DNA from 3 places in the Streptomyces sp. x-19 genome. Region 1 is predicted to be linked to each of the others. Evidence: predicted binding sites of a transcription regulator. Region 1 holds the regulator's gene; each other region holds the start of a gene.

Region 1 (4,277 bases):
CGCCGGGAGGTCGTCGACGCCCTCCAGGTACTCCACGACGACGCCCTCGATCCGCAGGTCGTCGCCCCAGACCCGTTCGACCAGCTCCGCGTCGTGCCGGCCCTCCACGTAGATCCGGCCGGCCCGGGCGACCCGGGCGCGCGCCCCGGGGACCGCCAGCGAACCGGACGCGGTGCGCGCCGGGCCGCTCGGCGCAGGGCTGCCCTGCGGCCGGACCAGGGTCACCGTCCGGCCCTCCAGCAGGAAGCCGCGCGGCACCATCGGGAACACCCGCACCTTGCCGAAGCGGTCCTCCAAGGTGACCGTCGGCCCCTCGGCGGTCTTCTCGCACCGCAGGACCGCGCCGCAGTAGCCCGTCACCACCTCCTCGACGACCAGCCCGGGGTCGGCCGGCACCTCCGGCACCGGCTTCGGCTTCTTCCAGGGGGGAGTGAGGTCGGGGCTGTAGTGCCTGCTGTGCATGCGGGTCTGCTTCCCTGCGGATCGACGGGTCGGGGGTGGGGGCGAGACGGCCTGGTGGGGCCGAGGCGCTCACGGGGCGCGCGACGTGGGGCGCGGGCCGTGCGGAGCGGGCGCCCGCCGGCGGGCCAACGGGCGCCGGCTCACGGCGAGTCGGGGCTGAAGCGGGCGGCCAGGGCGTCGCGCTGGGCCCGCACGAAGGCGGCGTCGACCACCGCGCCGTGGCCCGGCACGTACACCGCGTCCTCGCCGCCCAGTGCCAGCAGCCGGTCCAGCGCGTCGGGCCACCGTCGCGGCAGCGCGTCGGGGCCCGCCTGGGGCTCACCGGACTCCTCGACCAGGTCCCCGCAGAAGACGATCTCCCGCTCACCGGCCCGCCCGGGCACCAGGACGGCCAGGTCGTGCGCGGTGTGCCCGGGGCCGACGTTGGCCAGCAGCACCTCCCGGTCGCCGAGGCCGAGGGTCAGCTGCCCGTGCACGTGGTGGTGCGGGACGACCAGCAGGTCCGCGGCCTCCGCCGCGGCGTCCGGGTCCACCCCGTGGCGCACCGCGTCCTCCCGCAGCGCGTCCTTGCCGTGCCGCAGCAGCGCGTCGACCCCGGTCGCGCCGAACACCTCCACGCCCGCGAACGCCGCGGTGCCCAGGACGTGGTCGAAGTGCGGGTGCGTGAGCGCGACATGCGTCACATCGCGCCCCAGCACCGTGCGCACCGTGCGGCGCAGTTCCGCACCGGCCCCGAGGGTCGGCCCGGTGTCGACGATCAGCACGCCGCCCGAACCGGCGATCACGCCGATCGTCTCGTCCCAACCGGGCATCCGGCGCCGGGCGACGCCGTCCCCCAGCCGCTCCCAGCCCGCTTCTTCCCACGTGGTGCGCATACCGAGACGCTAGCGCCCTCGCGATAGCGTTGCCCGGGACTCGGGCGGGCGCCTCGGCGGCGGGCCCCCGCGGACGCCCGTCGGCGCGTCGAGCCGGGGACACGCCGGTGCCGGGACCGGGGCGCACTCGGGGGGCGGCCGGGGCGCTCCCGAACGCGGCCCGGGGGTCGGATTCCGCGGCGGTGGGTAAGTCCCCACCACGCCCGCCCTTGCCGCACCCGCGCTACCCGGCCGTACACTGGCTCCGGGTCTGGCACTCGGCCCACGTGAGTGCCAGGAGAAGTGACGACCCGGCGGACGGCCGACTGGAGGTGGCGGAATGCTCAGTGAACGCAGACTCGAAGTGCTGCGCGCCATCGTCCAGGACTACGTCGGGACGGAGGAGCCGGTCGGCTCCAAGGCGTTGACCGAACGGCACCAACTCGGTGTCTCCCCGGCCACCGTCCGCAACGACATGGCCGCCCTGGAGGACGAGGGGTTCATCGCCCAGCCGCACACCAGCGCCGGGCGGATCCCGACCGACAAGGGCTACCGCCTCTTCGTCGACAAGCTGGCCGGCGTCAAGCCGCTGTCCGTCCCCGAGCGGCGGGCGATCCAGAACTTCCTGGACGGCGCCGTCGACCTGGACGACGTGGTGGGGCGCACGGTGCGGCTGCTGGCGCAGCTGACCCGGCAGGTCGCGGTGGTGCAGTACCCGTCGCTGACCCGGTCCACCGTCCGGCACGTCGAACTGCTGGCACTGGCCCCGGCCCGGCTGATGCTGGTGCTGATCACCGACACCGGACGCGTCGAGCAGCGGCTCATCGACTGCCAGACGCCGTTCGGCGAGACGTCCCTGGCGGACCTGCGCGCCCGGCTCAACAGCCGGATCGTCGGCCGCCGCTTCGCGGACGTCCCGCAACTGGTGCAGGATCTCCCGGAATCCTTCGAACAGGACGACCGGGCGACCGTCTCGACAGTACTGTCGGTACTGCTGGAGACTCTGGTGGAGGAGACCGAAGAGCGGCTGATGATCGGCGGCACCGCCAATCTGACGCGCTTCGGGCATGATTTCCCCCTGACCATCCGGCCGGTGCTGGAAGCCCTTGAGGAGCATGTGGTGATGCTCAAGCTGCTCGGGGAGGCCAAGGACTCGGGCATGACCGTACGCATCGGGCATGAGAATGCTCACGAGGGCCTGACGTCCACCTCGGTCGTCACCGTCGGATACGGTTCTGGCGACGAGGCCGTCGCCAAATTGGGCGTGGTCGGACCGACCCGCATGGACTACCCCGGAACGATGGGAGCGGTACGCGCAGTGGCACGTTACGTCGGACAGATCCTCGCGGAGTCGTAAGTGGCCACGGATTACTACTCGGTCCTCGGCGTCGGCCGGGACGCCTCGCAGGACCAGATCAAGAAGGCATTCCGGCGGCTGGCGCGCGAGCTGCACCCGGACGTGAACCCGGACCCCAAGACCCAAGAGCGGTTCAAGGAGATCAACGCCGCCTACGAGGTCCTGTCGGATCCGCAGAAGAAGCAGGTCTACGACCTCGGCGGCGACCCCCTCTCGCAGGCCGGCGGCGCCGGTGGCGCGGGCGGCTTCGGCGCGGGCTTCGGGAACTTCTCCGACATCATGGACGCGTTCTTCGGCACGGCCTCGCAGCGCGGCCCGCGCTCGCGGACCCGCCGCGGCCAGGACGCGATGATCCGCCTGGACATCGAGCTCAACGAGGCCGCGTTCGGCACCACCAAGGACATCCAGGTCGACACGGCCGTCGTCTGCACCACCTGCAGCGGCGAGGGCGCGGCGCCCGGCACCTCGGCGCAGACCTGTGACATGTGCCGCGGACGCGGCGAGGTCTCGCAGGTCACCCGGTCCTTCCTGGGCCAGGTCATGACCTCCCGGCCCTGCCCGCAGTGCCAGGGCTTCGGCACCGTCGTCCCGACGCCGTGCCCCGAGTGCGCGGGCGACGGCCGGGTCCGCTCCCGCCGCACCCTCACCGTCAAGATCCCCGCCGGTGTCGACAACGGCACCCGCATCCAGTTGGCCGGCGAGGGCGAGGTGGGCCCCGGTGGCGGGCCCGCCGGCGACCTGTACGTCGAGATCCACGAGCTGGCCCACTCGGTGTTCCAGCGGCGCGGGGACGACCTGCACTGCACGGTCACCATCCCGATGACCGCGGCGGCCCTGGGCACCAAGTGCCCGCTGGAGACGCTGGACGGGGTCGAGGAGATCGACGTCCGGCCCGGCACCCAGTCCGGCCAGTCGATTCCGCTGCACGGCCGCGGCGTGACCCACCTGCGGGGCAACGGCCGGGGCGACCTGATCGTCCACGTCGAGGTGCAGACCCCGAGCAAGCTCGAACCCGAGCAGGAGGAGCTGCTGCGCCGGCTGGCCAAGCTGCGCGGCGAGGAGCGCCCGCAGGGCCAGTTCCAGCCGGGCCAGCAGGGGCTGTTCTCCCGGCTGAAGGACGCCTTCAACGGGCGGTAGGCACACCCGTCGGGGCGGGGTCCGGGGAGTTCCCCGTGGCCGCCGCCCCGGTTCGGGGCACGGCGCCGGGCGTGACACGATGTGGGCATGCCCACCGCGCTCACCGATTTCTGCCGCTACCCCATCGTGCAGGCCCCGATGGCCGGCGGCGGCTCCGGGCCCGAGCTGGCCGCAGCCGTCTGCGAAGCCGGGGGACTCGGCTTCCTGGCCGCCGGCTACAAGACCGCCGACGGCATGTACCAGGAGATCAAACAGCTGCGGGGGCTGACCCGCCGCCCCTTCGGCGTCAACCTCTTCATGCCGCAGCCCTCCCTGGCCGACGCCTCCGCAGTCGAGGTCTACCGCGAGCAACTCGCCGGCGAGACCGCCTGGTACGAGACCGAGCTCGGCGACGTCAACGGCCCCACGGACGACGGCTACGAGGCCAAGCTCGCGATCCTGCGCGACGACCCGGTGCCGATGGTCTC
Region 2 (4,277 bases), on a different contig from region 1:
TTTTGCCTGTACAATCGAGAAGGAAATTTGTACGGATCACGAACCAACTCTGCCTGACGCAGAGCTGGCGCGACCGCTCGGCGGCCGCGGTCCCCTGCCACACGCAGCCACCCCTTTCGGTGCGGACCATGCGGTATCACTCGGTCCTGCGCGAGAGGACAGCTCTCGGCGCTCAACCGGGACGACCTCTCGGGGCAGCGCTACCAGGCAGTAGAAAGGCCCGGCCGTGGCATCCGCGGTCAAGGACCCCCGTCCCGGTTACGGACAACTGTTGCGCACGCCCAGTGCGTGGACCTTCCTGTTGCCCGGCTTCCTGGCCCGACAGCCGTTCGCCATGCTGACCATCGGCATCGTCCTGCTCGTCCAGTCCACCACCGGCTCCTACGGCACCGCCGGCGCGGTCTCCGCCGCCACCGGCGTCTCGATGGCGCTCTTCGCCCCGCAGGGCGGCAAGCTCGCCGACCGCTTCGGCCAGCGCGCCGTGCTCATCCCCGGCGTCCTGGTCCACGTCGCCGGCGTCTCGGCACTGATCGTCCTGGCCCTCGCGCACGCCCCCCTGTGGGCGCTGCTCGCCGTGGCCGTCCCCACCGGCGCCTCGACGCCGCAGGTCGGCCCGATGGTGCGGGCCCGCTGGGCGGCCAAGCTGGGCGGCACCCCGCTGATGCCCACCGCCGCCGCCTTCGAGTCGGTGACCGACGAGTTCACCTTCGTCGTCGGCCCGGTCCTGGCCACCGCGCTGTGCACCGGCATCCACCCGGCCGCCGGCCTGATCGCCGAGGCCGTGCTGTCGCTGGCCGGCGGGCTGCTGTTCGCCTCCCAGCGACGCACCCAGCCGCCCGTCCACCGGGGCGCGTCCGACGCCCACCCCCGCGTCTCGGCCCTGTCCATCCCCGGCGTGCGCGTCCTGATCGTGGCGTTCCTCGGCATCGGTTCGGTCTTCGGCGGCATGCAGGTCTCGCTGACCGCGCTGACCGAGAGCATCGGCCAGCCCGGCCTCAACGGCGTGCTCTACGGGGTCTTCGCCGGCGGCAACATGCTCGCCGGCATCGCCTGCGGCGCCATCGCCTGGAAGATCGGCCCCCGCCGCCGCCTGCTCGTCGCCTACGGGCTGCTGGCCCTGGCCACCACCCCGCTGTGGGCGGTGACCGCGCTGCCGCTGCTGGGCGCCGTCGGCCTGGTCGTCGGCCTGTGCATCGCCCCCGCGCTGATCACCGGCTACACCCTCGTCGAGTCGCTGGTCCCGGCCGCTGCCCGGACCGAGGCGTTCACCTGGCTGACCGGAGCGGTCGCCCTCGGCCAGGCCGCCGCGGCCACCTCCGCCGGCCAACTGGCGGACCGCTTCGGCCCGAGCTCCGGCTTCCTGGTGCCGCTGGCCGGCACCGTGCTGGCCCTGGTGGTCCTGCTGAGCCTGCGGGCCCATCTGATGCCCCGCACGTCCACGGTCGTCACCGGGTCGGCGGAGGCCGCCGGCACCCCCGCCGACGAGCGCGAACGCGAGCTGAGCCACGCCTGAACGGACGCCCCGGCGGGTCCGCGCACCGGCGTGGAGTCGGTCACCGTGCGACGTTCACGGTGGACTGGCGCGCGGGAATACTGCAAGATGGAGCGTCGTTAGCACTCAATGAGTGAGAGTGCCAGGAGGAAGTCAAGTGCCGACCTACCAGTACCAGTGCACCGCGTGCGGCGAGGGCCTTGAGGCCGTGCAGAAGTTCACCGACGACGCGCTCACCGAGTGCCCCAGCTGCAACGGACGCCTCAAGAAGGTGTTCTCGGCGGTCGGCATCGTCTTCAAGGGCTCCGGCTTCTACCGCAACGACAGCCGCGGCTCGTCGTCCAGCAGCAGCCCCGCCAACAGCTCCTCGACGTCGTCGAACGGCTCGTCGTCGAGCAGCTCCACCCCCTCGACGTCGACGCCCTCCACTTCGTCCTCGTCCTCCGACGGCGCTTCGAAGTCGTCGACCCCGGCGAGCTCCGGCTCGGCCGCCTGACCCGCGGCAGCAGCCCGGCGCGCGACGCCACCGGCAACCGGACTCCAGGCCCCGCCTCCCCACCAGGGACGGCGGGGCCCGTCGCATCCCGGCCGGGGCGTGCGAACCGAGCCCACCACCCCGGAGCCGAGCAGCGCGCCACGTGCCCGGCCCCGCGGACTCCGACGGTTCCGGTGACCCACCAGCGGACCGCCGCCACGCCCCGATAGTGTGACCGCATGGCTGAGGCGGAGATTGGCGTTATCGGCGGGTCGGGCTTCTACTCCTTCCTGGACGACGTGACCGAGGTCGCTGTGGACACGCCCTACGGGCCTCCCAGCGACTCCCTGTTCCTCGGCAAGATCGCCGGCCGCTCGGTCGCGTTCCTGCCCCGGCACGGCCGCGGCCACCACCTCGCGCCGCACCGCATCAACTACCGCGCCAACCTCTGGGCCCTGTGCTCCCTCGGCGTGCGGCAGGTCCTCGGCCCGAGCGCGGTCGGCGGGCTGCGCCCCGAGTACGGCCCGGGCACGCTGCTGGTCCCCGATCAACTCGTGGACCGCACCAAGTCCCGCGTCCAGACCTACTTCGACGGCGAACCGCTCCCGGACGGCAGCGTGCCCAACGTCGTCCACCTCACCTTCGCGGACCCGTACTGCGACACCGGCCGCGTCGCCGCCCTGGGCGCCGCCCGCGGCCGGGACTGGGAGCCGGTCGACGGCGGCACCCTCGTGGTGATCGAGGGCCCGCGCTTCTCCACCCGCGCCGAGTCGCGCTGGCACGCCGCGCAGGGCTGGTCGGTGGTCGGCATGACCGGCCACCCCGAAGCCGTCCTGGCCCGCGAACTGAGCCTCTGCTACACCTCGTTGACGCTGGTCACCGACCTGGACGCGGGCACCGAGACCGGCGAGGGCGTCTCCCACGAGGAGGTCCTGAAGGTCTTCGGCGAGAACATCAGCCGGCTCCGCGAGGTCCTCTTCGACACCGTCGCCGCACTGCCCGCCAACGAGGACCGCGCCTGCCGGTGCACCGACGCGCACCAGGGCTGGGACCTGGGCATCGAGCTGCCGTAGGCGCGGGAGCAGCGCCGGGGCGGGGACGGCTCGAACGCCCCTGTCGGGTGACGGAGTTGTCCACAACCGCAGGTTCGTCCACAGGCCGGAGCGGGCCACCGCGTCATGCGGCACGGTGGTGAGCGCGGGGCCGAACGCCGGTCCCGCTCCGCACCACAGGCGGTGACGACCATGCCCCACCCCTCCGCGCCCTTCCCTCCGACGCCCCGGACGCCCGTTTCTCCACTGCCCTCGCCGACCCCGCTGACTCGTCTGACTCCTCTGACTCCTCTGACGGCTGCGACGGCTGCGACGGCTGCGACGGCTGCGACGGCTGCGACGGCTGCGACGGCTGCGACGGTCTCGTTACCCCCGACGATCCGGACCATCCCGACGGACCCGTCGATCCCGTCGTCCCCGGTCCTGCCCGCTCCCCCGCGGTGTGAAGTGCCGCACTTCGCCCCCGTCCGCGCGGGCGGTCTCGGCCCCACCCGATGGCACGGGGCAGCACGGCGGCGACTGCTCACCGTCGCCCTGGCAACGACCGCCGCAGCACTGGCCACCGGCCTGTCGCACGGTCCGGCGCGCACCACGTCCGCGCCCACCGGCTGCCCCGCCGCGGCGGCCTCAGGGGGGCGATGACCATGACGGAGCGGGGGCAAGATCGAGTGGCGTCCACCGATCGGGCGCGCGAGACTTCTGCGAGTGGCGGGGCACCTGCCGCACGCCGCACCTGCCGGCGTGCCCGCACCACCGATACCGAAGCCGCTATCGGCACCGCCGCACCAATCGCCGCCGCACGGGCCCTGCCGAGCGGCCGGATTCGCCGCCGCCCGGTGGCTCCCGGTTCCCGCCCGGCCGCCCGGCCGCACCGTACGAGCCGCCTCCGGCACGGCCCGGTCCCCGGGATCCGTCGTACCAGTACGGAAATCCGCACTGACGCTCTGGCCGATCGCCGGTTCGGGTTGCGCGATTGGACACCTCCGCCCCGCCCTGCCGTAAGTTGCGGTGCTGATTGTCGGTGCACCGTCCAAAGTAAGCGTGGAAAGAGGCTGTCAGGTGAGCGAGAACAAGAGCGTCCTTCAGGGATTCAAGGACTTCCTGATGCGCGGCAACGTCATCGAACTCGCGGTGGCGGTCGTCGTCGGTGCGGCGTTCACGAGCATCGTCAACGCGGTGGTCAAGGGCGTCATCAACCCGATCGTCGGTGCCTTCGGCTCGCAGAACCTCGACAACTACCAGACCTGCCTCTCCACGT
Region 3 (4,277 bases), on a different contig from region 1:
CTCATCGGCGACCCGCTGGGCGAGGGCTGGGGCTTCGTCAACGTCAACCTGCGCCCCTACTACGGCGAGGGCTCCAAGACGCTGGCCTACGAGATCTGCGAGCAGCTCGGCTGGCAGCTCCCGGACCAGCTGGTCATCCCGATCGCGTCCGGCTCCCAGCTCACCAAGATCGACAAGGGGCTGAAGGAGCTGATCGCCCTCGGTCTGGTCGAGGACAAGCCGTACAAGATCTTCGGCGCCCAGGCCGAGGGCTGCTCGCCGGTCTCCGCGGCCTTCAAGGCCGGCCACGAGGTCGTCAAGCCGCAGAAGCCGAACACCATCGCCAAGTCGCTGGCGATCGGCAACCCCGCCGACGGCCCGTACGTGCTCGACATCGCGCGCCGCACCGGCGGGGCCGTCGAGGACGTCACCGACCCGCAGATCGTGGACGCGATCAAGCTGCTGGCCCGGACCGAAGGGATCTTCGCGGAGACCGCGGGCGGCGTGACCGTCGGCGTGACCAGGAAGCTGATCGAGAACGGCCTCCTGGACCCGTCGCTGACCACCGTCGTGCTGAACACCGGTGACGGCCTGAAGACCCTCGACGCCGTCGCCGCCGGGCCCACCGCCACCATCCGGCCGGACCTGGACGCGTTCCGCGAGGCCGGCCTGGCCGGCTGAGCCGGCCCTCCGCCCGCCCCTCCCGCACCCCCCGTACTTCCCTGGAAGGCAGAACCATGAGCGTCAAGGTCCGCATCCCCACCATCCTGCGCACGTACACCGGAGGCGAGGCCGAGGTGACCGCCGAGGGCGCGACCCTCTCCGAGGTGATCGCCGACCTGGAGAAGAACCACCAGGGCATCGCGGCCCGGGTGCTCGACGACGCGGGCAAGCTGCGCCGCTTCGTGAACGTCTACGTCAACGACGACGACGTCCGCTTCGAGCAGGGCCTGGAGACCCAGACGCCGGACGGCGCCGGCGTCTCGATCATCCCGGCGGTCGCCGGCGGCTGCTGACGCCGCGGCGCCCGCCGCCGTCGCCGCACAAGCGCCGAGCGAAATCGCGCCAACTCCTTGCCGGTAGTGACCGGAAATTGCCCCGTCCGTACGAAACGGACGGGGCAATTCCGTGTTGTGAAAGGGGATACCATTGGGGTGATCCCCCTCCGGTTATCTCCGCGTGCATGCCGAAGCGCATGCCGAACGCATATGAGATCGCAGTGACTTGTGCGCAAGTTGTGTGCGCGATTTGTCGCCCGTGTGGCATATTCCCGGCCCGACTTCGCCTGAGATAACGGGATTTGAGCGCATACGGCCGTTTCCCCGACGCCAGAATTCTCGTCCGATTGACCTGTTGCGCTGGGCATTGGTCCAGATACATTCAGCGGCGGTCGACGCGTTCCGGCGCACACCCCGCGGACCATTTCGGGGGGTGAGGTCTGACCCGGGTCCGCGGAGTGCGGTCCTGCGCAAGGGCCAGTAATAGGGGAGTTAGGCATGGCTCAGGGCACCGTCAAGTGGTTCAACGCGGAGAAGGGGTACGGCTTCATCGCGGTCGACGGTGGTGCGGATGTTTTCGTCCACTACAGCGCGATCCAGATGGACGGGTACCGCACCCTTGAGGAGGGTCAGCGAGTCGAGTTCGAGATCTCGCAGGGCCAGAAGGGGCCACAGGCGGATATGGTCCGGGTCGCCGCCTGAGGCGGCGGCCGACTGCATCGTTGGAAGAAGGCTCGCAGCCCCCAGCACGGGGTTGCGAGCCTTCTGCTGTTCCCGGAGGTCACCGGCGTCCCGCGGGAGTGGTACGCGGGCGCGCGCGGGCGGGTAGGAAGCGGTCCCGACGGGCCGCCGATCGTCTCACGGACGGGGGGTCCCCCCGTCAAGCGCTTGCACTCGACTGGTGCGAGTGCTAATCATTGCGTTAGCACTCTCCCCGTGAGAGTGCTGAAAATGGATCGGGTCGGTGAGGTCGGCACGCCAGGTGGGGCAAGGAACCACACGGCATGCAGGCCGTCCGTCGCGGGCGCCAGCACGGTCCGAGGTTTCCTCCCCCAGCTCTCAACTCGGTTGGAAGCGGGGGGTACCCCATCAGTCCGGAGGGACCACTTCACATGGCCAAGATCATCGCGTTCGACGAGGAGGCGCGGCGCGGCCTTGAGCGCGGTATGAACCAGCTCGCCGACGCCGTCAAGGTCACCCTCGGCCCCAAGGGCCGCAACGTCGTCCTTGAAAAGAAGTGGGGCGCCCCCACGATCACCAACGATGGTGTGTCCATCGCCAAGGAGATCGAGCTGGAGGACCCGTACGAGAAGATCGGCGCCGAGCTGGTCAAGGAGGTCGCGAAGAAGACGGACGACGTCGCCGGTGACGGCACGACGACCGCGACCGTCCTGGCCCAGGCGCTGGTCCGCGAGGGCCTGCGCAACGTCGCCGCCGGTGCCAACCCGATGGCCCTGAAGCGCGGCATCGAGAAGGCCGTCGAGGCCGTCTCCGGTGCGCTGCTCGACCAGGCCAAGGAGATCGAGACCAAGGAGCAGATCGCCTCCACCGCCTCCATCTCCGCCGCCGACCCGCAGATCGGCGAGCTCATCGCCGAGGCCATGGACAAGGTCGGCAAGGAAGGCGTCATCACCGTCGAGGAGTCCCAGACCTTCGGTCTGGAGCTGGAACTCACCGAGGGCATGCGCTTCGACAAGGGCTACATCTCGGCGTACTTCGCGACCGACATGGAGCGCATGGAGGCGGCGCTTGAGGACCCCTACATCCTCATCGTCAACTCCAAGATCGGCAACGTGAAGGACCTGCTGCCTCTCCTGGAGAAGGTCATGCAGTCCGGCAAGCCGCTGCTGATCATCGCCGAGGACGTCGAGGGCGAGGCCCTGTCGACCCTGGTCGTCAACAAGATCCGCGGCACCTTCAAGTCCGTCGCGGTCAAGGCGCCCGGCTTCGGTGACCGCCGCAAGGCCATGCTCGGCGACATCGCCATCCTCACCGGTGGCACCGTCATCTCCGAGGAGGTCGGCCTCAAGCTTGAGAACGCCGGTCTCGACCTGCTCGGCCGCGCCCGCAAGGTCGTCATCACCAAGGACGAGACCACCATCGTCGACGGTGCCGGCGACAGCGAGCAGGTCCAGGGCCGGGTCAACCAGATCCGCGCCGAGATCGAGAACAGCGACTCGGACTACGACCGCGAGAAGCTCCAGGAGCGCCTCGCGAAGCTGGCCGGCGGCGTGGCCGTCATCAAGGCCGGTGCCGCGACCGAGGTCGAGCTCAAGGAGCGCAAGCACCGCATCGAGGACGCCGTTCGCAACGCGAAGGCGGCCGTCGAGGAGGGCATCGTCGCCGGCGGTGGCGTGGCCCTGCTGCAGGCCTCCTCGGTCTTCGAGAAGCTGGAGCTCGAGGGTGACGAGGCGACCGGCGCCAACGCCGTGAAGCTCGCCCTGGAGGCCCCGCTCAAGCAGATCGCCGTCAACGGTGGTCTCGAGGGCGGCGTCGTCGTGGAGAAGGTGCGCAACCTGGCCGTCGGCCACGGTCTGAACGCCGCCACCGGCGAGTACGTCGACATGATCGCCGAGGGCATCCTCGACCCGGCCAAGGTGACGCGCTCCGCGCTCCAGAACGCCGCGTCGATCGCCGCGCTGTTCCTCACCACCGAGGCCGTCATCGCCGACAAGCCGGAGAAGGCCGCTGCCGCGGGCGCTCCGGGCGGCATGCCGGGCGGTGACATGGACTTCTGATCGACCTCTGGTTGATCGACGTCCCGCTTCGTGCGCCGGGGCGGCACCCCCTCTCCCAGGGGGTGCCGCCCCGGCGGCGTTTCGTCCACGAACCGGCGCCCCGCGGCGCCCGCCACTACGGCAGGCGGTCCAGCAGCCAGCCGGAGAGCTCTTCCGCGATCAGGGTGTGCTCCTCATCGCGCGAGGCGAGCACGAAGTCGTCCAACGCGCTCTCCTCCGGCGCCAGTTCGTCGATCGGCAGATAGCGGTCGGCGTGGCGGCTCGGCTCCCGGACGGCCACCGCACTCACCACCGGGACGAAGCAGTGCTCACGGATCGGGTTCTCCACCGCGAAGCCCAGGACGGGCGCCAGCTTGTTGAGCGCGTCGGCGAGGATGCCGAAGCCCTCCAGGGCGCCGCCGGGCGCACCGTCGATGTCCGGCAGCCCGCTCGTGCGGACCTCCCGGGTCGGCACGGTCACCACCCGGAGCTTCGCCACCAGCCGGTCGTCGCCCTCGGACTGGGTGCGCAGCTCCGTCCCCGAGACGGCCGGACTGTTGATCTGGCAGGAGAACCGGTCGTC

Evidence for each region. Region 1 encodes HrcA, which represses chaperone genes, less so after heat shock. Its sites were predicted from a motif close to TTNGCACTCNGNNNNNCNGAGTGCNAA; they were not measured.
Region 2: a site for HrcA is predicted at 1,612-1,638, ahead of ACLJT4_RS08390 (FmdB family zinc ribbon protein). Genes of this name have one in related genera too.
Region 3: a site for HrcA is predicted at 1,900-1,926, ahead of groL (chaperonin GroEL). Genes of this name have one in related genera too.

The regions. Positions count from the first base shown of each region.
Region 1 is NZ_JAJPWK010000013.1:69,010-73,286, reverse strand. Features, by position in the region: gene ACLJT4_RS26225 (DUF3097 domain-containing protein) at 1-462, opposite strand, end outside; gene ACLJT4_RS26220 (MBL fold metallo-hydrolase) at 603-1,337, opposite strand; gene hrcA (heat-inducible transcriptional repressor HrcA) at 1,657-2,673, shown strand; gene dnaJ (molecular chaperone DnaJ) at 2,674-3,810, shown strand; gene ACLJT4_RS26205 (nitronate monooxygenase) at 3,898-4,277, shown strand, end outside.
Region 2 is NZ_JAJPWK010000002.1:835,975-840,251, reverse strand. Features, by position in the region: gene ACLJT4_RS08395 (MFS transporter) at 227-1,513, shown strand; gene ACLJT4_RS08390 (FmdB family zinc ribbon protein) at 1,650-1,988, shown strand; gene ACLJT4_RS08385 (S-methyl-5'-thioadenosine phosphorylase) at 2,207-3,040, shown strand; gene mscL (large conductance mechanosensitive channel protein MscL) at 4,079-4,277, shown strand, end outside.
Region 3 is NZ_JAJPWK010000007.1:306,248-310,524, reverse strand. Features, by position in the region: gene thrC (threonine synthase) at 1-660, shown strand, start outside; gene ACLJT4_RS20235 (MoaD/ThiS family protein) at 717-995, shown strand; gene ACLJT4_RS20230 (cold-shock protein) at 1,476-1,679, shown strand; gene groL (chaperonin GroEL) at 2,090-3,715, shown strand; gene ACLJT4_RS20220 (hypothetical protein) at 3,831-4,277, opposite strand, start outside.